Regions from separate parts of the Microbacterium sp. H1-D42 genome, predicted to be linked through region 3. Evidence: predicted binding sites of a transcription regulator. Region 3 holds the regulator's gene; each other region holds the start of a gene.
The links. Region 3 encodes HrcA, which represses chaperone genes, less so after heat shock. Its sites were predicted from a motif close to TTNGCACTCGNNNNNNNCGAGTGCNAA; they were not measured.

Region 1 (7,721 bases), 1.2 Mb from region 3:
CTGGGGCGGACGAACCGGTCCGCCGACACGAGCAGGCTCTCCCGCGCGGCGCGCTCGAGGCCGGCGAGCTCGCGGAAGGCGATGTACTCGCTCTCCCGCAGTGTGCGTGCCCCCTCCGCGAGCAGCCCCGCGACCGGCACGACGCCCAGTGCGAGGGCCGCCAGATCGCCGTCGCGCTCGTAGCGCTTGGCGACGCGACGGGCCGACAGCAGCGAGTCGATTCGGCCCGAACCGACCTCGTCGGTGCGCGAGAGCACGGCGACCGCGCACACGCTCTGCGCCGCACCGGCGGCCGTGTCGCGGAAGGCCTCGAGGAACTTCACGTCCGAGCCGTGCAGATGGCGCATCAGGTACACGACGGCGTCCGCCGACGACGGCGAGTCCTCGGGTGTGAGGAAGCGCGCCGTGCGGGCCGAGGTGTCGCCGGAGAGCGAGGCGATGCCAGGGGTGTCGATGAGGATGAGCGATTGCAGCCCATCCAGCGGCCAGCCGACGTCGATCCACTCGATCTCCTCGGCAGTGCGCCCGTCGAGATCGAACACGAGCAGTCCGTGTTCGCGTCGGATCGGCATTCGCACGCAGCGCCCGTCACGCAGGTGCATGGTGATCGCCGGAGTAGGCGAGTACCGGTACCAGGTGACGATGCGGGTGCACTCGGCCGTGTCGGTGGCGGCGATCCGCTCGCCGAGCAGGGCGTTCAGCAGCGTGGATTTGCCGGCTTTGACCATGCCTGCCAGAGCCAGCCGCAGCGGCTCGTGCAGGCGGATCTCCAGCCGGTCGATCAGGGCGGTGGCCTCGCGATCACCCGCGTACACCGAGCGCGCGGTGCGCAGCAGATCCTCGGTCTCTGCGATCACGGAGTGCGCCGGCGCGTCCAGCTGCGCTGTGGCTGCCATCATGCTTCCACCTTCGCGCCGATCGCGGCCGGCTGTGCGCCCGCTCGGAGCGCCGGTGTGGGCGCCGGCGGCAGCGCGGGAATGGTCTTGCGCACGTTCTCGAGATCGCCGATGCGAGTGCGCAGCGCCCCGATACGCTGGTCGCGCGTCGCCGAGAATCCGGTTGCCGCTTGCTTGGCGCGCAGCAGCGCGTCGGCGAGCGAGCTGTGCAGCTCCTCGGCGAGCGACCCGAAGTGATCGCGGGTCGCGCGCTGCACCAGGCGCAGCCTGTCTTTCAGCTGCTTGCCGACTTGGAAGGTCACCTCGTCGATGTACTTGCGGACGATGACCTTCGCCTCCTGCTGGCGGCGGTTGAGCCTGTTGCCCATGTCCTCGCGATAGGCGCGCCGTCCCACCAGCACCCCGGCCAGCAGCGAGAGCGGGTTGATCAGGGCCATGCCGACCAGGCTCGTGGCCAGCCCCACCATCAGCACGCCGCCGTACGAGCCGCGCACGCCGATGTACATCTTCTCTGCGGCGCCCAGCTGCCCGGCGTCGAGGCCGGAGATGTCATCGACGACGTCGAGCACTCCGGTGATGTCCGAGACGTCGTGGATCGGGATGTCGGACTGGTCCTGGCTGAACAGCTCTGCGACCTCTTCGGCCAGCCACCGCGAGCGCTCGTCCGTCCATACGAAGGTCTCCGAAACGGCCGCGGTCACGCGCTGATCGAGCCACTCGCGGATCTGATCCCAGATGGGGCCGGGGTCGCCGTCGTCGATCGCGCGCTCTGCCTCGCGCTGCACCTTGCGCAGTCTGTCGCGCACGTCGTGCTCCATGTCGGCGACGAGGTCGGCGATGCCGTCGGTCAGCAGCACCTGCCAGCGGGCCGAACGTCCGCGGAACTCATCGGCCTTGGATTTGGCGGCCTCGAGCTCGGCGATCATGCGCGGGGTGTCCTCGGGGTTCACCAGTGCGTTCAGCTCGGCCCGAAGCGACATCTCCAGCTGGTCGACGACCGAGATCAGCTCGTGCACGGCACTGCGCTCGTGAATGACCTCGGCGCGGCCGAGCACCTCACGACGCAGGTGCGCGACCAGCGCCGGAAAACCGGACTCGTCGTTGAGTGTGCGGTCCTGCAGCTCGGCAGCGAGCAGACGCAGATCACTCGACACCGAGAAGATCGGCACATCATCGTGACCGCTCAGGTGCCGGCGGTCGATCTCTTCGATGCGTCGCCATTCCGGATACAGGTCGGTCTTGGCCAGCACCGCGGCGACGTTGGGCGACATCCGCATGGCGTGCTGCAGAAACTGCACCTCGGGCTCTGTGTACTCCTGCGAGGCGTCCGAGACAAGCAGCACCGCGTGCGCGCTGGAGAGCGCTGCCAGCGTGGCCAGCGAGTTCGACGATTCGAGTCCGCCCACGCCTGGCGAGTCGACGAGCTTCAGCCCGCCGCGCAGGATCTCGCGCGGCAGCAGCACCTCAGCCGAGACGATGCCGCGCTCGTTGCCGGGATTGCCCCGCTCGGAGACGTAGTCGGCGAGCTGCTCGAGTTGGATCTCGCGCCTGTTCGGTGCGGCGCCGTTGCCGGTGGGCTGCTCCACCACCCAGGCCGACGGCTGCTCCGCGTAACCGACGCTCGTGGGCACACTGGTGGCCACGTCATCGTCCACCGGGCATGCCGGTGCGTTGACGAGGGCGTTGATGAGCTTGCTCTTGCCCTGCTTGAACTCGCCGACGACGATCACCCGCACGGCAGGATCTGCCAGCCGCTCGCGGGTGTTGGCCAATCGTGCAGCGAGATCCTGACGGCCCGCGGACGCGGCGAGATCGCCGACATCGTGGATGACGTCGACGATCTGAGTCTGTTCGGTACTGCGGTGCTCCGGCACTTGTCCCCCTCTTGCGCGCGGATGCTGGCTGCCGTGCTTCTCAGCCGAGCAGGTCGCCCTCTGGTGCGTCGCTGCCAGGGTCGGCGACGCCAGTGGCATCGTCGTCCCAGAACAGGTCCGCATCTCCCCAGTCTGATTCGTCGATATTGACGAGCTCCTGGCTGAACGAATCGGTCGAGAAAGGGTCGAACAACGGACCGTCTCCCCAGACGGTGTCCTGCAGGCCGTCATCGGCCCCGGGGACTTCGTGTTCCTCAGACATGGCTTTCGCTCCGGATCAGATGCTTCAGGAGTTTAGTGGTGTGCCCGGCCGTCCACCAGAGTGGACGGCCGGGCAGGTCATGCGGCTTCTCAGTCTCAGAAGTCGAACTCGTTCGCGTCAGCGTTGGGGCTGAGCACGTTGGAGTTGTCGACGTCGACATCCACATCGACGTCCGTCTCGTTCGAGTTGTCCTGGAACGAGTCGTTGACGCTCCAGTTGTCGGAGTTGTCGGTCATCGAGTTGTCCTGGAACGAGTCGTTGATCGACCAGTTGTCAGAGAAGTCCTCATTGAACGAATCGGTGTTCCACGTGTTCCCGATCGAGATGTCTCCCATGTCGATGTCGGTGTCGATGTTGCGGACGTCGACGTCGCCGCCAGCTGCGATCGAGTTGTCACCCGAGGCGATATTGCTGCTCTGGCCGAAGTACTGACCGACGTTGCCGCCGCTCGCGCCGCCGCCCATCGCACCAGCGTCTCCGCCGGCACCACCGTCGTTGTCCCCCGAGCCCGCGAAGGACCCTGCAGCTCCGCCGGCACCGCTGCCGCCGGCCGCGCCGCCGGCACCGCCGGTGCCCGCCCCTCCGGAACCACCCGAGCCGAGAATGCCGAGGCCGCCATCGCCGCCCGTGCCTGCTCCGCCCGCACCGCCGTTGCCGCCGTTGCCGGTGTCGCCGCCGGCCGCCCCCGAGAACGCGGGGCCGCCCCAGCCGCCGTCCGCGTCTCCGCCGACTGCGATCGCCGCTCCGCCGCTGCCGGAGGAGGTGGTGATGTTCTGGTTGACCGACTGGTCGTTGACCGTGGTGCGCGCGTCGATGTCGATGTCGACATCAGCGCCGCCGCCGTGCATCTTCGACATGGCGGCGAAGTCGCCGTCTCCCACGCCGATGTTGAGGTCGCCCATTCCGGTGTCGTACTGGCGGATGCCTGCGTTGACCGAGTGGTCATAGAGCGTCTGGTTGCCCGAGTCGTGCACCGAGTTGTCCTGGAACGAGTCGTTCACCTGGAACGAGTCGTTGATGGAGTCGTCGTTCTCCGAGTTGTCGGAGTTGTCCGAGTTGTCGGAGTTGTCGGAGTTGTCCGAGTTGTCCGAGTTGTCGGAGTTGTCGGAGTTGTCCGAGTTGTCCGAATTGTCGTTGCCCGAGTCGCTGACGTCCGTGTCGTTGTTCGAGAGCAGGTCGTTGTTCGAGTCGTTCGTCGAGTTGTCGTTGCCAGAGTCCTGGACGTCGAGCCCGAGGTTCCACTGAGCTCCGAGAACGTTGATGTTGTCGTTCGCAGCCATGATTTTGATCCCCTTCATCAAAGAGTGCCGTTTGGCGCCTAAGAAGAGTGTGCGCGGCTGCGGCTGCCGCGGCATCGGGGGTGATCCCGAGGGTTGACGGGGGCACCCGGGGGATCGATAGGGGGTCGATGGGGGCTGATAGGGGAATGCAGAAGGACCCGGATGCCAGGCATCCGGGTCCTTCTGGTGATTCGAGGGGTGCGTCAGCGGACGACGACCGCCAGCACGTCGCGAGCCGAGAGCACGAGGTACTCGTCAGCACCGAACTTGACCTCGGTGCCGCCGTACTTGCTGTAGAGCACGCGGTCGCCCACGGCGACGTCCAGCGGAACGCGGTTGCCGTTATCGTCGATGCGGCCGGGGCCCACTGCCACGACCTCGCCCTCCTGGGGCTTCTCCTTGGCGGTGTCAGGGATGACCAGACCGCTTGCGGTGGTCTGCTCGGCCTCGACCTGCTGGATGACGATGCGGTCCTCGAGCGGCTTGATGGAAACCGACACGGTGTACCTCTTCTTTCGTGACTGGAGATCAGAAGACTATTAGCACTCTCATACCGAGGGTGCTAACTCCAGTGTATGCCGACGGCTGGCACTCACGCAATGCGAGTGCCAATCGAACGCCGCGCGTAGGCTTTGCGTGTGGAGATGGGTGAACTGACCGCACTGCTCACTCGCGAGGGGCTCGCCCTGCTCGACGAGGTGGGCCCGATCGAGTCATCAGCGGATGTGGCGAAGGCCGTCTCACGGCTGCGGGCTGCCGGGCACTCCCCCGAACTCGTCTCTGCCGTCGTCGGTCAGGCGCACTTGCGAGTGAAGGCACACGCGAAGTTCGGCGAGTTCGCCGCACGGATGCTGTTCACCAGGGCCGGGCTCGAGCAGGCCACCCGGTTGCACGTCGCCACGCTGCACGCCGTGCGGATGCGCCAGGCCGACATCACGACGGTCACCGATCTCGGCTGCGGCATCGGCGGCGACAGCCTCGCCTTCGCCGCCGCCGGGCTGGACGTGACGGCGGTGGATGCTGACGAGGTCACCGCCGCGATCGCCGCCTATAACTTGGCTCCCTTCGAGGCGACCGTCCGCCAGGGCCTCGCCGAGGACGCCCTCCCCACAGAGGGCGCCATCTGGCTGGATCCGGCGCGACGGACCGCCGGGCACAGCGAGACGCGTCGCACCTCAGCATCTGATTGGTCGCCGTCTCTGGATTGGTGCGCAGGCGTCGCCCGCACACACCCGACCGGCATCAAGCTCGGCCCCGGCCTCGACCGCGACCTCATCCCCGACGATGTCGAGGCGCAGTGGGTCAGTGCCGATGGCAGTGTCGTCGAGCTGGTGCTGTGGAGCGGCGTGCTGGCGCGCCCTGGCATCCGACGAGCGGCTCTGGTCGTGCGCGACGGCAAGACGCACGAGCTGACGGCGGCGGCGGATGCTGAAGACGAGCCGGTGCGCGAACTCGGCGCGTTCCTGCATGAGCCAGACGGCGCGGTTATCCGCGCGCGGCTGATCGGCGAGGCGGGGCGGATGCTGGAGGCCGGCATGCTCGACGAGCAGATCGCCTATCTCACCGGCGATGCCGCGCTGACGAGTCCGTTCGTGCAGTCGTTCCGGGTGCGCGAGACCATGCCGGCTCACGTGAAGGCGATCAGCGCCGCCCTGCGTGCGAACGACATCGGGCGGCTCGAGATCAAGAAGCGCGGGATGGACATCGATCCTGCCGCGTTCCGCAAGAAGCTGAATCTGAAGGGCTCGAAGGCGGCCACGCTGATCCTCACCCGCACGCCCGCCGGACGCGTGGCGATCCTCGCCGATCGGGTCTGATCACTCCTCAGGGAAGCCGGTCTTGTCATCTGCTGTGGCACAGTACCCCGAATCGACGTCGCACACCACGGATGCCGGGGTGCGGATGACGGTCAGCAGCGGACCCCGCGAATCGGTCATGCGCACGCTGTACGTGGCCCCAGGCACCGAGAGGTCGAGGGCTCGCGCAGAGTCGAGACCACCGCACGCCTGAGCCGAGATCTCGGTGGCCGTCGCGACCAGCACGCAGTTCTGCGCGTCCTGATGCAGCCAGATCGGGACGTCACCGTCGTAGCCGATCAACTGCAGCATGTCTCCGCGGAAGCCCTTGCTGTCGAGGAACTCGGCGATCGGCAGCTCGTCGCCGGAGTACTGCGAGCGCCAGTTCCACTCCTGGTCATCGTCTTGACGCTGCATGACCAGGACCTGCGTCCCCGTGATGTCCTCGATCAGAGAGGCCCAGACCGTCTCCCAGCGATCGTCGTTCTCGATCGAGGCGCTGGCCTGCAAGCCGAATTCGTTGCCCTCGCGATCCGACTGCACGCACGAGGGCGTGGGATACCGCTCGCTGCCACCGGTCTCGCTGCCGCCCGTGAGGAAGAAGCAGTCGAGTTCGCCGTCGTCCTTGGTCGCGGTCCAGGCATCGACGCCATACTTCGAGCCGACCAGTTCGATGGAGCCGGCATCGAGGTCATCGGATTTCTGCAGCTCGATCCACACGTCGCGCTGGGCGCCGGTCATCGCCGGCGCGCCGCCGTCGCGACCGAAGGCGAGCCAACCGGCGCCGAATCCGAGGAGGAGCGTGAGGACGGCCGCGAGCGGAGCAAGCCAACGGCGAGGGGGCTTCGCGAGTTCTGCGGGAGCCGTCGGTGGCTGAGGTGGTCCCTGTCCCTCGTCGCGTTCCGCCCGTTCCGGGGCCGGAGGGCGTTCCAAGGGCGCTTCGTCTCGCTCGTGGGGCTCAGGGCGCTCAGGAGCGGGTGCGGTGACGGCCGGGGTCGGGGTGACTGCGACAGGCTCTGACTCGGCAGGTCGTGTCAGGCCCCGCAGTTCCTCGGCTTCGGCATCCGACAGGCCGCCGCCGGGTGCATAGGCCTTGTGCTCGAGTTCACGGCGGCGAGCGCGTGCGGCGTCATCCAGCATCCGGCGCCTCCGCGGTCTTGGTGACGGTCAGGACCGGTGCACTCGTGTCAGAGGTGCGCACCGAGTAGGTCGTGCCTTCGACGGTCAACTCGGTCACCTGCCCGTCGTCCGACACCTCGCACGAGCTCAGCACGTCGTTGGCGCCTTGGGTCACGACGTACAGGCACTGCTCGGGCGCGTAGCCCAGCCAGATCGGGGTGTCCCCGTCGTAGCCGACGATGCTCAGTGCGTTCGGATCGACGCTCTGCGCCTCCAGAACGCGCGCCAGCTCGACCTCCTCGGGGGTGAACTGCGCTGTCCAGTCAGTGGACTCCACGATCTCGGACCGCTGAATCACGGTCGTATCCCGTCCGGTGATGTCCTGCACCATCGTCGCCCAGTAGACCCAGTGGTCGCCGTCACCGGTCGAGTCCAGGGTGGCCGTTAGATATTCGTCCGACGTGCGAGCTTCATCGATCGTGCGGCACTCGTGC
Region 2 (7,721 bases), 550 kb from region 3:
TTCACCGGCAGGTACGTGCCGGACGATCCGTTGTGATGGAAGCGGCGGGGTCCACCCACCGTGACCCGCCATCGGGTCGTGAACAGTATTGCACGCGCCGGCGCATCTGGGTATTTCCCAGACTGCCTCGTTAACATCGAAACCGGTGCCGCAGTCTCCGCGGCCGCGGGATCACCCGTCCCACCCGATCTTCAAGAGGAACGATGTCGAGCGACGAAACGCCGAACGTCCCCACCACTCGCAACTCGCGCGACGTGGTGCGGCAGAAAGCACAGCAGGTGCAGGCTCAGCAGTCCAGAGCCCGCGTCATGCGCCGACTCATCATCGGCCTGGTCGCGATCGTCGCCGTCGGATCGATCGGCGCAGCCGTCGCCTACGCTGTCGGATCATCGATATCGCAGCCCACGCTCAGCCCTAAGGGGATGGCCGGCGACGGCGTGACCGTCGACGACGTGACCATGGCCGCCGCCACCGGAACCACTCCGAGCCCTGTGCCCTCAGCCTCTGATGCCCCGGCATCGTCGACGCCGACGCCTGATCCGACCGCCACGGCGACCAAGCCCACCGAGGTTCACGTCTACGTCGACTACCTGTCGGCAGGCGCCTCGGAGTTCGAGCGCGCGAACGCGCGCCAGCTCGCCACCTGGATCGGGGAAGGCGCAGTCACCGTCACGTACCACCCGGTGGCGCTGCTGACGGCCAGCTCGAACGGCACGAAGTACTCGCTGCGGGCCGCATCCGCTGCGGCGTGCGTCGCGACCTACTCCCAGGACCAGTTCTACGACTACAACCACGAACTGCTCACCGATCAGCCCGAGATCGACAGCGATGGCCGCACCAATGTGCAGCTGGCGGATCTCGCGGTGGCCGTCGGCGTCGAGAACGCCAAGACGGTGCGCGATTGCATCGAGGGGCAGAACTTCGTGAAGTGGGCGAAGGATGCCACGGCGCGCGCTCTTGAGGGCCCGCTGCCTGGATCGAAGGACCTCAAGCTCAACAACGAGGCACTCGTCGTCGTCGAGGGCAAGCCCTACGTCGGGGCCATGGACGACCCGGCTGAGTTCTCGCAGTTCGTGCTCACGACGGCGAGCGACGAGTACTTCGGTGCGACCCAGCCCACGCCGACGCCCACGCCGGTACCGATTCAGACGGTTACTCCCGCACCCAAGTCTTGAGACGCGGTGCAGGATGCCGTCCGGCCGTCGCTATGCTTGATGACGGTCCGCCGACTTGGCGCAATTGGTAGCGCACCGTACTTGTAATACGGGGGTTACGGGTTCGAGTCCCGTAGTCGGCTCAGACGAAGAACGGCCCGCGTCCCGGAATCGGGGACGCGGGCCGTTCTCGCATCAGAACAGCATCCCGTCGCCCTTGTCGTCTGCGCGGCTGGCGGCGGTGACCCGCTCGTCGAGGCTCTCGGCGGCGAGCAGCGCCTCATCGATGAGCTCGCGGTTCGGGTCTCCGGTCAGCCAGTCGGCGGCGAAAGCGGTGGGGATGAGCACTGGCATCCGATCGTGGATGCCGGCGAGATGAGCCGGTGCGGGGCGCATCACGATCGAGTAGCAGGTCGTCCATTCGCCGTCGGGCGTGCGGCCGCGCTGGGTCACTGCTGCCATGCCGAACAGGACTCCGGCGCCCAGTCCGAACTCGTGCCACACCCGGCTCGGCTTCTGCATCTCGAACCAGCCGGTCGAGGGGACGAGCGCGCGCGTGCGCAGCCCACCTGGGCGATTCTGCAGCCGCTCTGAGCGGGTGTTGATCGACGGGAACTTCGCCGGCTGCCCATCGACGAGATACCCCCACCAGGCAGGTTCGAGCTGGGCGGCGCCGTCGACAGCTGTCACCAGGGGATTCAGATTGCGCAGGTTCTTGCCGGTGGGACGCAGAGTCTCGCCGGCATTCTGCTGCGCCCACGAGCGCAGCCCTTCCAGCATCGCCTCGTCGGCCTCGGCCAGCAGCTCTGCATCGGTGAACCGAGGATCCAGCCCGTAGCTCGCGCACATGCGCCCAGCGTAATCCGACCCACCGACGTTCGGTCCCCCGCGGCTCGGGTAGCGTTGCAAGGATGACCGAGACGCGCCACCTCCCCACCGGGATCGCTCTCGGCGGCGCCGTCGCCATCGGCGCCATGACCGCCATTCAGGCACGCATCAACGGGGTGCTCGGCGTGCGTCTCGACGACGGGATCGTGGCCGGACTCATCTCATTCAGCGTGGGGCTGGTGGTGCTGATCATCGTCATGCCGCTGATCCCGTCCGCACGTGCAGGCGCGCGGCGCCTGGTCACCGGCATCCGATCACGCAGGATCCCGTTCTGGATGCTGCTTGGTGGCACCTGCGGGGCGCTCACCGTCTCGACTCAAGGGCTCGTCGCCGGCGTGCTCGGCGTCTCGCTGTTCACCGTCGGCGTGGTCGCGGGGCAGACCCTGCACGGCCTGCTGCTTGACCGCATCGGCTTCGGACCGTCTGGCGTGGTCGCGGTGACGACCGGACGCGTGATCGGGGGACTGCTCGCGCTCGTGGCCGTCGCCATCTCGCTTGGCGGTGACGTGCTGGCGAGTGCGCCGGTGTGGCTGCTGGTGCTGCCGTTCCTGGCTGGAGCCGGCATCGCCTGGCAGTCAGGCGCCAACGGCCGCCTTGCCCGTGCCACAGCATCGCCGATCACAGCGACGCTGATGAGCTTCATCGCCGGCACGACGGTGCTGATCATCGCCGCCGGCATCAGCGTCGCCGTGAAGGGGATGCCCCAGGCGCTGCCGACCGAGCCGTGGCTCTACATCGGCGGGCTGCTCGGATTCGTCTACATCCTGCTTGGGGCGTGGCTCGTCCCGCACACCGGGGTGCTGCTGCTGGGTCTCGGCAGCGTGCTCGGCCAGCTGGTCACGTCGATCGTGATCGACCTCATCTGGCCGGTGGATGCGGCGCCCGCGCTGTGGCAGCTCATCGCGATGGTCGTCGTCGCCGTGGCATCCGTCGTCGTCGCCCTGCCGCGTCGGCGCTGATCAGCCCTTCTTGGACTTGCGCTTCTTGTCGTTCTTGGACTTCTTGTCCTTCTTCGCCTTCTTGGGCTTGACCTGCTCCACGGCCGCGTGCGCCGTCTCGGGCGCCGCCTCCGGCATCCGACTCAGCACTTCGCCGACGTCCAGCGGCTTGCGCCGGCCGGGTGTCTTGCCCGCAGGCCTGCCACCGACGTAGAGCCACCCCAGCAGCTCTTCGTTCGCCGCCAGCCCATGCGCTTTCGACACGGCCTCCGATCGGGTGAGGCCGCCGGTGCGCCAGATGACGCCCCAGCCCGCCTCGTCCAGCAGCAGGCTGAGCATGTGCGCGACGCCGGATGCCACTGCCTCCTGCTCCCAGTGCGGCACCTTCTCGCTCTTGCGATACGACGCGACGACGGCGATCAGCAGCGGAGCGCGCAGCGGCTTGCTTGACGGCTTGTCGTCGCCGGCCGCCTTCGCGAGGGCGTAGCCGAGCAGCAGACGGTCATCGCCGCGCAGCTCGATCAATCGCCAGGGGCGCAGCGAGGAATGGTCGGCCACTCGCCCGGCAGCCGCGACCAGCGTGTCGAGCTGCTCACTCGTCGGGGCGTCGTCGGTGACCTTAGACCACGAGGTGCGCCGCAGAACGGCGTCGAGTGCGCTCACTTGTCGGGCGTGAAGGTCAGCGCCAGCGAGTTCATGCAGTACCGGTCGCCGGTGGGGGTGCCGAATCCATCGGGGAAGACATGGCCGAGGTGCGAGCCGCATACCGCGCACCGCACTTCGGTGCGGACCATGCCCAGCGTGTTGTCCTCGATCAGCTCGACCGCCTCCGGGCGCACCGATTCGTAGAAGCTCGGCCAGCCGCAGCCAGAGTCGAACTTCGTACCGCTCTGGAACAGCTCAGCCCCGCATGCACCGCAGTTGTAGAGGCCGGACCGCTTCTCGTCGAGCAGCTCACCCGTCCAGGCGCGCTCGGTCGCGGCCGTGCGCAGCACCGCGTACTGGTCATCTCCGAGTTCGGTCCGCCACTCGGCTTCGGTCTTGTTCACCTTGTACGACATGTCTCCATTCTCGCGCGTTCCGGTGGCATCGGGGTCGGTGAGAATTCGAGTCGGTGAGAATGGAGACATGATGGATGCCGTGCGAGAGCGCTTCGACCGGTTCGCGCGAGAAGAGGCGCCGGGGCGCAGCGACACGTACGCCGAGTGGGCCGCCGGCATCGCGTCGGATGCCGAGCTGCAGGACCTGCTGAGCCGGATCAGCCCGCAGCACCGGCAGCCGCCCCTGGTGTTCGCCGTCAGCCGGATTCTCGGTGCGCCGCTCGGCGCCTATGCGCGTTGGCGTGCGTTCGCGCTCGCCAACGCTGCCGAGCTGATCGCAGAGTGCGAGCGCCGCACCGTGCAGGCCAACGAGCCGCTGCGGCTGGCCGCACTGCTGCCGGCACTCAGCCAGATCGACGGGCCGGTCGCGCTGCTCGAGCTCGGCGCCGCCGCAGGCCTGTGCCTGTATCCGGACAGGTACTCGTACCGTGTCGTCGACGAGCACGAGGCGGAACGGCTGCGCCTCGATCCGGCTGACGGGCCGTCGACGGTGGTGCTGACCAGCGTCGTGCGCGGACCGATTCCGGTACTGCGGATGCCCGAGATCGTGTGGCGCGCAGGCATCGACCTCGCCCCGGTCGATGTGCGATCAGCCGCAGACCGGGCCTGGATGGATGCCCTGATCTGGCCGGGGGAGCGGGAGAGGGCGGCGCGGATCACCGCCGCCGCGGACATCGTCGCTGCTGACCCGCCGCGGCTGATCGCCGGAGACGTCGCCGAGCGGCTGGACGAGCTCGTGGCATCCGCGCCCCGCGACGCGACGCTCGTCATCACCACGCCAGGAGTTCTGGTGTACCTGCCGCGAGCCCACCGGCAGGCGCTGATCGACCGCATCCGCGCCCTGGACGCGCGATGGATCACGATCGACCAGCCCGGCCTGCACGACGGATGGCAGCCGCCCCTCGACGCTGTAGCCTTCGCCGGCTTCGCCGTCGCGCTCGACGGGCGGGTGTGCGCTGATGCCGATCCACTCGGGCGATGGTGGGAGTGGCGCGGCGGCGACCGCACTGCGTCCGCGTAGCCTGAAGCCATGCTCGGGGACCTCACTGATCGCGATCGCGCGATCCTGACGCTGGAAGCGGCATGGCCGCGGCACGGCGGCATGAAGGAGGAGACGATCCGCGAGAAGCTCGGCATGAGCCCTGCACGCTACTACCAGCTGCTCGGGCGCCTGATCGAGACCGAGCAGGCGCTGCAGTTCGATCCGCTGCTGGTGCGTCGGCTGCGACGGCTTCGCGATGCCAGAGGCGCGCAGCGCACGGCACGGATGCGCGGCTTCGTCGGCTGAGCGGCACGCGCGACGGACGCTGCTCCGTGCGGATTCACGGAATGCGCCCGCTAGCATCGAGGGGTGTCTAAGCCCCCACAGGACCGTTTCGACGACATCCCCCGCACCTCAGGACGTGTCGGCGCGCACCGCGCCGAGCAGCCGGGGATGAACGGGCTGGTCGTGCTGCTCTGGTCCGCGGCCGTTGCACTGGTGCTCATCGTCGGCGGAATCTTCATCTCGCTGGTGATGATGGACCGCATCTCGTTCTCACCCGAATCGCAGCCGCCTGCACCCCAGCAGACGCAGGGGACCGACCCCAAGATCGACACCTCGTACCGGGTGCTCATCCTGAACGCGACGCCCGAGGAGGGGCTCGTGGTCGAGGCCCGCGACGCGCTGCTCGCGGAGGGCTGGCCGGCCGATGGCGTGTTCGGCAGTGAGGGATCAAGCCAGGAGTTCGACAAGACGACGGTGTTCTACGTCGACAAGGCCGATGAGGCCGCCGCCCTCGGAGTGGCTGAGGTTCTCGGTGGCGCAGAGGTGCAGCAGAGCGATTTCTACGCCGATCTCAACGACAGCGAGCAGCCGCAGCTCACCGTGGTGATAGGCCTCGACCGTGTCACCGACGCCACTCCCAAGGCGGAGGACACCGAGGAGGCGCCCGCGGAGTGATCCGCGCTCGGCGAACAGCCCTCCCCGGCGGCTTGCACTCTCATGGGTCGAGTGCCAAACTGGGTGTTAGCACTCGAACACTCTGAGTGCTAATTCCCATCGCCTACGTCCGGGAGGGACGAAAGACTCATGGCAAAGATCATCGCTTTCGATGAGGAGGCCCGTCGCGGCCTCGAGCGCGGCCTGAACATTCTGGCCGACGCAGTCAAGGTGACACTCGGCCCGCGCGGTCGCAACGTCGTGCTCGAGAAGAAGTGGGGCGCGCCCACGATCACGAACGACGGCGTGTCGATCGCCAAGGAGATCGAGCTCGACGACCCGTACGAGAAGATCGGTGCGGAACTCGTCAAGGAGGTCGCCAAGAAGACCGACGACGTCGCCGGTGACGGAACCACCACCGCGACCGTCCTCGCTCAGGCGCTCGTCCGCGAGGGGCTGCGCAACGTCGCGGCCGGCGCCGACCCCATCTCGCTCAAGCGCGGCATCGAGAAGGCCGTCGCGGCCATCACCGCCGACCTGCTCGCCACCGCCAAGGAGATCGACTCCAAGGAGCAGATCGCCGCAACCGCATCCATCTCCGCCGCCGACCCCGAGATCGGCGCGCTGATCGCCGAGGCGATCGACAAGGTCGGCAAGGAGGGTGTCGTCACCGTCGAGGAGTCGCAGACCTTCGGCACCGAGCTCGAGCTCACCGAGGGCATGCGCTTCGACAAGGGCTACCTGAACCCGTACTTCGTCACGGACCCGGAGCGCCAGGAGGCTGTCTTCGAGGAGCCCTACATCCTCATCGCCAACCAGAAGATCGGCAACATCAAGGACCTGCTGCCGATCGTCGACAAGGTGATCCAGGACGGCAAGGAGCTCGTCATCATCGCCGAGGACGTCGAGGGCGAGGCTCTCGCGACGCTCGTGCTCAACAAGATCCGCGGCATCTTCAAGTCGGTTGCCGTCAAGGCTCCTGGTTTCGGTGACCGTCGCAAGGCTCAGCTGCAGGACATCGCGATCCTGACCGGTGGCCAGGTCATCACCGAAGAGGTCGGTCTCAAGCTCGAGAACACCACGCTCGACCTGCTGGGTCGTGCGCGCAAGGTCATCGTCACCAAGGACGAGACCACGATCGTCGAGGGTGCCGGTGAGGCGTCGACGATCGAGGGTCGCGTGACGCAGATCCGTCGTGAGATCGAGAACACCGACAGTGACTACGACCGCGAGAAGCTCCAGGAGCGCCTCGCCAAGCTCGCCGGCGGCGTTGCCGTCATCAAGGCGGGCGCGGCCACCGAGGTCGAGCTCAAGGAGCGCAAGCACCGCATCGAGGACGCCGTCCGCAACGCGAAGGCTGCTGTCGAAGAGGGCATCGTCGCCGGTGGTGGCGTCGCGCTGCTGCAGTCGGCCAAGGTGCTCGACGCCCTCGAGCTCGAGGGTGACGAGGCGACCGGCGCGAACATCGTCCGCGTCGCCACCGGCGCTCCGCTGAAGCAGATCGCGATCAACGCGGGTCTCGAGCCCGGCGTCGTCTCGCATAAGGTCTCCGAGCTGCCTGCCGGCCACGGACTGAATGCGGCCAACGGCACCTACGGCGACATGTTCGCACAGGGCATCATCGACCCGGCCAAGGTCACCCGCTCGGCGCTGCAGAACGCGGCATCGATCGCCGGCCTGTTCCTGACCACCGAGGTCGTCGTGGCTGACAAGCCCGAGA
Region 3 (7,721 bases):
CACGAACTGCTCGAGATCGGTGTCTCCAGCCCCGAGCCGATCCCGTCGGACGGGCTCGGCGTCGGCGAGGTGGGCTACCTCATCACCGGTGTGAAGGATGTGCGCCTGTCGAAGGTCGGCGACACGATCACAAGCGCCCGTGCCGCAGCATCCGAAGCCCTTCCCGGCTACACCGATCCGAAGCCGATGGTGTTCTCGGGCATCTATCCGATCGACGGCAGCGACTACGGCGACCTGCGTGAGGCGCTCGACAAACTGAAACTGTCCGACGCCTCGCTCCAGTACGAGCCCGAGACGTCGGTCGCCCTCGGCTTCGGCTTCCGCTGCGGCTTCCTCGGTCTGCTGCACCTCGAGATCATCACCGAGCGGCTGTCGCGCGAGTTCGGCCTCGACCTCATCACGACGGCACCCAGCGTGATCTATGAGGTCACCACCGACACCGGCGAGACGGTCATCGTTACGAACCCGAGCGAGTACCCTGACGGACGCGTGGCGAGTGTTGCCGAGCCCATGGTCAAGGCGGCGATCCTGCTGCCCAAGGACTATGTCGGCACCGTGATGGAACTGTGCCAGTCGCGGCGCGGATCGCTGCTCGGCATGGAGTACTTCAGCGAGGAGCGCGTGGAGCTGCGCTACATGATGCCGCTCGGCGAGATCGTGTTCGACTTCTTCGACCACCTCAAGTCGAAGACTCAGGGGTACGCCTCGCTGGACTACGAGCCCGCTGGGGTGCAGACCGCGGATCTGGTGAAGGTCGACGTGCTGCTCCAGGGAGACAAGGTCGACGCGTTCAGCGCCATCGTGCACCGCGAGAAGGCATACGCGTACGGCACGCTGATGACCGAGAGATTGCGCAAGCTCATCCCGCGACAGAACTTCGAGGTGCCGATCCAGGCCGCCATCGGCGCCCGGATCATCGCCCGCGAGACCATCCGCGCGCTCCGCAAGGACGTGCTCGCCAAGTGCTACGGCGGCGACATCAGCCGTAAGCGCAAGCTGCTTGAGAAGCAGAAGGAGGGCAAGAAGCGCATGAAGATGGTCGGCCGCGTCGAGGTGCCACAGGAGGCGTTCATCGCCGCCCTGTCCGGTGACGTCGAAAGCAAGGACAAGAAGTAAGGAGCGGGCGATCACCCAGGTTCGTCTGGGTAGGCTGGAAATCATGCGTCGCGGGACATTCCGAGAAGGCACGGTCGACTATGCAGCGGTCGGGGCCACCCATGCCCCCGATCTGATGCAGTATCCACCGGAGCGCAGCGTGCCCGCCGAGGAGTCCTGGCGGATCGGGAGCGGCGAGGACCGGTTCCGCTCGGCCGCAGAGGCACTGCTCTCCTGGACAGCCCAGCGCGCCGCTGGGCTCGAGCTCTCGGACGTCCGTCCGGCATCCGGCGAGGCGTACACCGGCATCAGCTTCGATGCCGAGGGGGCCCCCATCGTCCCGAACCGCAGTCAGCCGGAGCAGCGCTTCGACGCCGAGGGCACGCCGTTCGCTGCGCCCGGCATGACACTGAAGCTGCGAGGTCGCGTGAAAGGCCTGCGCGCTGATGCTGAACTGCGCGTCATCTCAGTGACGGAGGAGCGCCGCCGCGTCGGCTTCGTGCTGGGCACCGTCGGCGGTTCTGTCGTCAGCGGCGAGGAGTCGTTCGACGTCGACTGGCACGAGGGCACCGATGAGGTGTGGTTCACCGTGCGCGCCTTCGACGCGCCCGCATCGGTCTTCTACCGCGTGCCCGGCATGGTGCGCCGCCGGCGCAAGGAGCTGTTCGCCCGCTACCTTCGGGCCATCTCGCCGCTGTACGCGACGCCCATCTGATGGCGCTGAACTGATGGCGCTGAACTGATGGCAGGGCCCCTTCCGCTGGGTGATCCGGCACCCGCCGACGGTCGCTTCCCTGAAGACGTCCGCATCGATCCGCTCGTACCGTTCTCGGCGTATCTGCACGTGCCGTTCTGCCGGGTGCGGTGCGGCTACTGCGACTTCAACACGTACACGTCCACTGAGCTGGGTGGTGCGCGTCAGGATCAGTACGCCGACACTCTGATCCGCGAGATCGCGCTGGCGCGCGAGGTGCTCGGCGCGACCGGCGTGGTGCGCCCGATGGACACCGTCTTCTTCGGCGGCGGCACGCCGACGCTGCTCCCTCCTGGGGACCTCGCCCGGATGCTGCGCGCAGCCGTGGATGCCTTCGGAATCAGGGAGGGGGCAGAGGTCACCGTCGAGGCGAACCCAGACACCGTGACGCCCGAGGTGGTGCGGACGCTGGTGGATGCTGGTGTGAACCGCCTGTCGATCGGCATGCAGTCGGCTGTGCCGCATGTGCTCGCAGCCCTCGACCGCACCCATCGTCCCGAGAACGTCAGCACGGCCGTGCAGGCCGCACGGGATGCGGGTCTGGATGTCAGCCTGGACCTGATCTACGGAGCGCCAGGCGAGACGCTCGACGACTGGCGGCAGTCGCTGGAGTCCGCCCTCGACCTCGGCCCCGATCACATCTCGGCATACGCGCTGATCATCGAAGACGGCACCAAGCTTGCCCGGCAGATCCGTCGCGGCGAAGTCCCGGCCCCGGATGACGACCTGCAGGCCGACATGTACGAACTGGCCGATGAGCGCCTCGCAGCTGCCGGCTTCGACTGGTACGAGGTGAGCAATTGGGCCAAGGGACCAGGCGCTGGCACGAATTCCGTGCATGCGTCGCGGCACAACCTGGCCTACTGGCGCGGTTCGGACTGGTGGGGCTTCGGCCCTGGGGCGCACAGTCATGTGGCCGGCCTGCGCTGGTGGAACGTCAAGCACCCCGCTGCCTACGCGCAGCGGCTGAGCCTGGACGAGTCGCCGGCGGCCGGACGCGAGCAGCCGGACCTCGAGGCCCGCACGCTCGAGCGCGTGCTGCTGCGCAGTCGCCTCGCGGAGGGGCTGCCGATCGCCGAGATCGCCGAGCCTCACCGCGAGCGGGTCGCGGAGCTGATCTCCGACGGCCTCGTCGATCCGGCATCCGCCCTGCGCGAGCGGCGCGTGCGGCTGACCCTGCGCGGGCGGCTGATGGCGGATGCTGTGGTGCGTGCCCTGACGGAGTGAGCCGCAGCGTGCCGATCAGCCCGGCAGCAGGTCCAGGCCCTCTGTCCGTCGCTGTGGCATGGTGACGCTCTGGGCGGACAGCACGCGGGTGCTGCGTTCGGGCCCGTACGGTGCCCAGCCGGGGTCGCCGTTCTTGATGAACGCGATCCACGCGTCACGCATCTCATCGGCAAGCTGCTGCGGCGCATCGCCTCCCGCCATGCGCTGCGCATCTGCCGACGCGAGCTGATCGAACACGAACCCCAGTTCGAGTGCGTGGGCGGCGCGCAGATCGCGCACAGGGCTCGGCCAGGCGAACTCGTACACGTAGGTCGGCGCCTTCCGCGCCCTGGCGGCGCGCGTCAGCGGGGCACGCAGCAGCAGGTCGGTCGCCAGCTGACCGTAGATCTCTCCGGTCGAGGCTCCCGGGAACGCCGTGCGATACGCCTCGACGGCGCGACGAGGTATGCGCAGCACGAGTCGGGCCAGCAGCAGGTTCCACTCGCTGAGCCCGTCCAGCTGCTCGGGAGTGAACCACAACCGGTACTCGTCGGTGTTGCTGCCGATCAGCAGGGGCACGTCGACGTCGCCGAGCACTTCGTGCGGCGAGCGAGGCAGGGTCTGCGGATCGATCGCGAACTGGAAGCCAGGCGCGCCGTCGAGAGGTGACGATCCGGCGGAGTGGGTGCGGCGCGCCTCCAACAGCTGATCCGGTGCGACCGAGGCGAACGAGTCCCGTTCCGTGCGGACGCCGAGCAGCTTCGCGAGCTGCGCGGTGACGCGCCCTGCCTTCTTGCGCGGCTGGGCCTGCAGCGGCCCGGACTCGATGATGGCGCGGGCGATCAGCGGTCGGGAATCATCGAGAGCGAGGAGCCCTGCCACCAGCGCCCCGCCGGCCGACTCGCCCATCACCGTGATCTGCGCCGGATCACCGCCGAACGCGGCGATCTCGCGGTGCACCCACGCCAGTGCGGCGGCGGCATCGAGCAGACCGAGGTTGGTCGGTGCGTCGGACAGCACCGAGAAGCCCTCTGAGCCCAGCCGGTAGTTGACCGACGCGAAGACGATCCCGGCGCGGGCGAACACCGCGCCGTCGTACAGGGGAATCGCCGCGGTGCCGCGTTCGAGCGCTCCGCCGTGCAGCCACAGCACCACGGGCGCATGCTCTGCCCCTGGGGGAGCCCAGACATTCGCCGTCAGCACGTCCTCGCCGTCGATGATGACCGAACCGAGCAGTTCGCCGATGGGCCCGGCGTAGGGGAGCTGCGGTGAGGTCGCTCCGAATTCCGTGGTGTCCCGCACACCGTCCCACGCCGCGGCCGGCTGCGGGGCGCGGAACCGGTTCGCATCGAACGGCGGTGCGGCATAGGGGATGCCGAGGAAACGGTGGACTCCGTCGGCAGCGGTGCCGCGGACGGACCCTGCCGTGAGGGTGGCGGTCGGGGCGGCGCTCATGAGCGTCATCCTAGGGTGAAGGCGGGTCGTCTTCGGCAGGCGTCCGGCTGAGCGGGGTAGGATTGGCACTCGGAAGGTTCGAGTGCCAGCGGGGAGGGAACATGGTCACAGAGCGTGGACTTGAGGTTCTCCGCGCGATCGTGCAGGACTACGTCGAGACGCACGAGCCCGTCGGAAGCAAGTCGATCGTCGATCGCCACTCGTTCGGCGTGTCGGCCGCGACCATCCGCAACGACATGGCGCTGCTCGAGGATGAAGACCTCATCGTCGCCCCACACACCTCGTCCGGACGTGTGCCCACAGACAAGGGCTACCGCGTCTTCGTGAACCATCTTGCGCAGCTGCGGCCGCTCTCCACAGGACAGCGCAGTGCGATCGAGTCGTTCCTCGGCGCGCCGAGCGACCTCGACGACCTGATGGCCCGCACGGTGCGCGTGCTCACTCAGCTGACCGGTCAGGTGGCACTCGCGCAGTACCCGTCATTCGCGCGGGCGAGCATCACGCACGTCGAGCTGGTCGCGCTCGCGCCGAATCGGATGCTGGTGGTGCTGGTCACCGATGCCGGCGGCGTCTCGCAGCGCATCGCGCCGCTGCCGATCGACCTCGACGAGACGGATCTCGCGGTACTCCGCGCCCAGCTGCTCTCGCTGATCTCCGGCCGGGCCGTGGGTGAGGCGACGGAGCGGATGCTGTCGCTCGCCGAACCGGAGGCAGGATCGCCGGCTGCCAGACTGCACCCGGCCCTGCACGCCCTGGCCGCGGTGATCTCCGAGGAACTCGCCGAGTTCCGGCAGGAGCGCCTGGTGATGGCCGGAGCTGCCACGCTCGCGCGTCGCGAGCAGGACTTCCGCGGCAGCATCCATCCCCTCCTCGAGGCGATCGAGGAGCAGGTGACCCTGCTGCGCCTGATGAGCGAGATGGTGACCGACGAGCACGGCCTCGCCACCAGCATCGGCACAGAGAACGCATCGTTCGGTCTCGGTGAGGCCTCGATCGTGGCCAGCAACTACGCCGCCCCCGGCGGCACCGCACGCGTCGGGGTCATGGGCCCCACGCGCATGGACTACTCGAGCAATCTCGCTGCAGCGCGGGCCGTGGCCCGCTATCTGTCGCGCATGCTCGAAGAGGACGACGCCGCCCGCTGACCCGGCGGCTGCACATATCGATACGCACGCACACGCAGAAAGGTGATCGTGGCGGACCATTACGAAGTTCTCGGGGTGTCCCGAGACGCGTCCCAGGACGAGATCAAGAAGGCCTACCGCAAGCTGGCGCGCCAGCTGCATCCGGATGTGAATCCGGGGGAGGACGCCTCCGAGCGGTTCAAGCTCGTCACGCACGCCTATGACGTGCTCAGCGACGAGGATTCCCGCCGGCGCTACGACATGGGCGGCGACGCGAACGGCAACGGCGGCTTCGGAGGCTTCGGCGGTTTCGGCGACATCTTCGAGACCTTCTTCGGCGCGGCCGGCGGCGGACGGGGCGCACGACCGCGTTCGCGGCGCGAGCGCGGCCAGGATGCCCTGGTGCGCATCGACCTCGATCTCGGCGACGTGATCTTCGGCGTGCACCGTGACATCGAGGTCGACACGGCCGTGCTGTGCGAGACCTGCGAGGGCAGCTGCTGCCAGCCAGGCACGTCGCCCGTCACCTGCGACGTCTGCGGCGGCACCGGCCACGTGCAGCGACAGGTGCGCAGCCTGCTCGGCAACGTGGTGACGACCCAGCCGTGCGGCAGCTGCGAGGGCTTCGGCACGACCATCCCGTACCCGTGCGCTACGTGCGCCGGTCAGGGGCGGGTGCGCTCGCGTCGCACTGTCGCGCTCGACATTCCGGCCGGCGTCGAGACCGGGCTGCGCCTGCAGCTGCCCGGCTCCGGTGAGGTCGGCCGGGCCGGTGGCCCGAACGGCGACCTGTACGTCGAGGTGGCGGTGGCGCAGCATCCGGTGTTCAGCCGCGAAGGCGACGATCTGCTCGCCACCCTCGAGGTCTCGATGTCGGATGCCATCCTCGGCACCACGACGACGATCGACGGACTCGACGGCCCAGTCGATCTCGAGGTGCGCGCCGGACTGCAGTCCGGCGATGTGCTGACCATCGGCGGGCGCGGGATCACGCCGCTGCGGGGCAGCCAGCGCGGCGACCTGCGGGTGGGCGTGCAGGTGCTGACCCCGACCAGGCTCGATACGGCTCAGCGCCGTCTCATCGAGGACTTCGCCAAGAAGACCAAGGCGCCGGCTCCGAAGCTCGCGCAGTTCCAGCAGGGGCTGTTCTCGAAGCTGCGCGACCGATTCCGCAGCCACTGAGACAGCACACGCACAGTACACGCACTGAGACAGAGCACCGTCAACCCACGACGAACGGATCGCCATGGCCCTGCACTTCATCGTCCCCACCTGCTCCGACGTCGGTGAGGGCGAGCTGCTCACTCTCACCGGAGCCGAGGCAAAGCACGCCTCCGTCGTGCGGCGCGTTCGCGTCGGCGAGTCGGTGACGATCGGCGACGGTTCCGGCGTGTGGCTGGAGGGGGCGGTCGAAGACGTATCGGCTGCGCAGGTCACGGTGCGGGTCACCGCCCGCGCCATGCAGGAGCAGCCGCAGTCGCGGATCGTCCTCGCCCAGGCCCTCGCGAAGGGTGATCGCGACGAGCTGGCCGTGCAGGCCGCGTGTGAGCTTGGTGCCGACGAGATCATCCCGTGGCAGGCCGCCCGCAGCGTCTCGCGCTGGGAGGGGCCCAAGGCGGCGAAGGGGCGCGAGCGCTGGGCGACCATCGTGCGCGAGGCCGCCAAGCAGGCGCACCGCGCCTGGGTGCCAGCTGTGGCAGAGGTGAACAGCACCGCGCAGCTCGCCGCGCGAGCGGGCACGCATCGGATGCTGGTGCTCGATCCGAGCGCACAGACTCCGCTGACGAGCATCCGACCCGACGACCGCGACATTCTGCTCGTGGTCGGTCCAGAGGGCGGCGTGAGCCCAGAGGAGCTGTCGCGGTTCACCGATGCCGGCGCCGAGCTCGTCCGCCTCGGCGACACGGTGCTGCGCACCTCGACGGCTGGGCCTGCGGCGATCGCCGTGCTCTCGGCGGCACTCGGGCGCTGGTGACGCTCGACAACTAGACTGGGATCATGACCGAACCCTCGATCTTCACGCGCATTCTGAACGGGGAGATCCCCGGCGACTTCGTCGCCCGCACCGAACGGGTCTTCGCGATCCG

Region 1: groES (co-chaperone GroES) is a predicted target of HrcA. The motif match lies at 4,898-4,924, and genes of this name have one in related genera.
Region 2: groL (chaperonin GroEL) is a predicted target of HrcA. The motif match lies at 6,089-6,115, and genes of this name have one in related genera.

What each region holds. Positions count from the first base shown of each region.
Region 1 is NZ_CP093342.1:2,734,838-2,742,558, forward strand. Features, by position in the region: gene MNR00_RS13015 (GTPase) at 1-899, opposite strand, end outside; gene MNR00_RS13020 (dynamin family protein) at 896-2,770, opposite strand; gene MNR00_RS13025 (hypothetical protein) at 2,811-3,032, opposite strand; gene MNR00_RS13030 (hypothetical protein) at 3,128-4,312, opposite strand; gene groES (co-chaperone GroES) at 4,516-4,812, opposite strand; gene MNR00_RS13040 (class I SAM-dependent methyltransferase) at 4,951-6,129, shown strand; gene MNR00_RS13045 (hypothetical protein) at 6,130-7,248, opposite strand; gene MNR00_RS13050 (hypothetical protein) at 7,238-7,721, opposite strand, start outside.
Region 2 is NZ_CP093342.1:1,019,233-1,026,953, forward strand. Features, by position in the region: gene MNR00_RS04845 (thioredoxin domain-containing protein) at 204-1,175, shown strand; tRNA gene MNR00_RS04850 (tRNA-Thr) at 1,225-1,297, shown strand; gene MNR00_RS04855 (SOS response-associated peptidase family protein) at 1,350-2,003, opposite strand; gene MNR00_RS04860 (DMT family transporter) at 2,066-3,001, shown strand; gene MNR00_RS04865 (nitroreductase family protein) at 3,002-3,643, opposite strand; gene msrB (peptide-methionine (R)-S-oxide reductase MsrB) at 3,640-4,041, opposite strand; gene MNR00_RS04875 (DUF2332 domain-containing protein) at 4,109-5,101, shown strand; gene MNR00_RS04880 (DUF3263 domain-containing protein) at 5,111-5,368, shown strand; gene MNR00_RS04885 (LytR C-terminal domain-containing protein) at 5,432-6,022, shown strand; gene groL (chaperonin GroEL) at 6,152-7,721, shown strand, end outside.
Region 3 is NZ_CP093342.1:1,564,306-1,572,026, forward strand. Features, by position in the region: gene lepA (translation elongation factor 4) at 1-1,116, shown strand, start outside; gene MNR00_RS07420 (DUF1990 family protein) at 1,160-1,810, shown strand; gene hemW (radical SAM family heme chaperone HemW) at 1,838-3,076, shown strand; gene MNR00_RS07430 (carboxylesterase family protein) at 3,092-4,510, opposite strand; gene hrcA (heat-inducible transcriptional repressor HrcA) at 4,612-5,655, shown strand; gene dnaJ (molecular chaperone DnaJ) at 5,704-6,816, shown strand; gene MNR00_RS07445 (16S rRNA (uracil(1498)-N(3))-methyltransferase) at 6,881-7,609, shown strand; gene MNR00_RS07450 (HIT domain-containing protein) at 7,633-7,721, shown strand, end outside.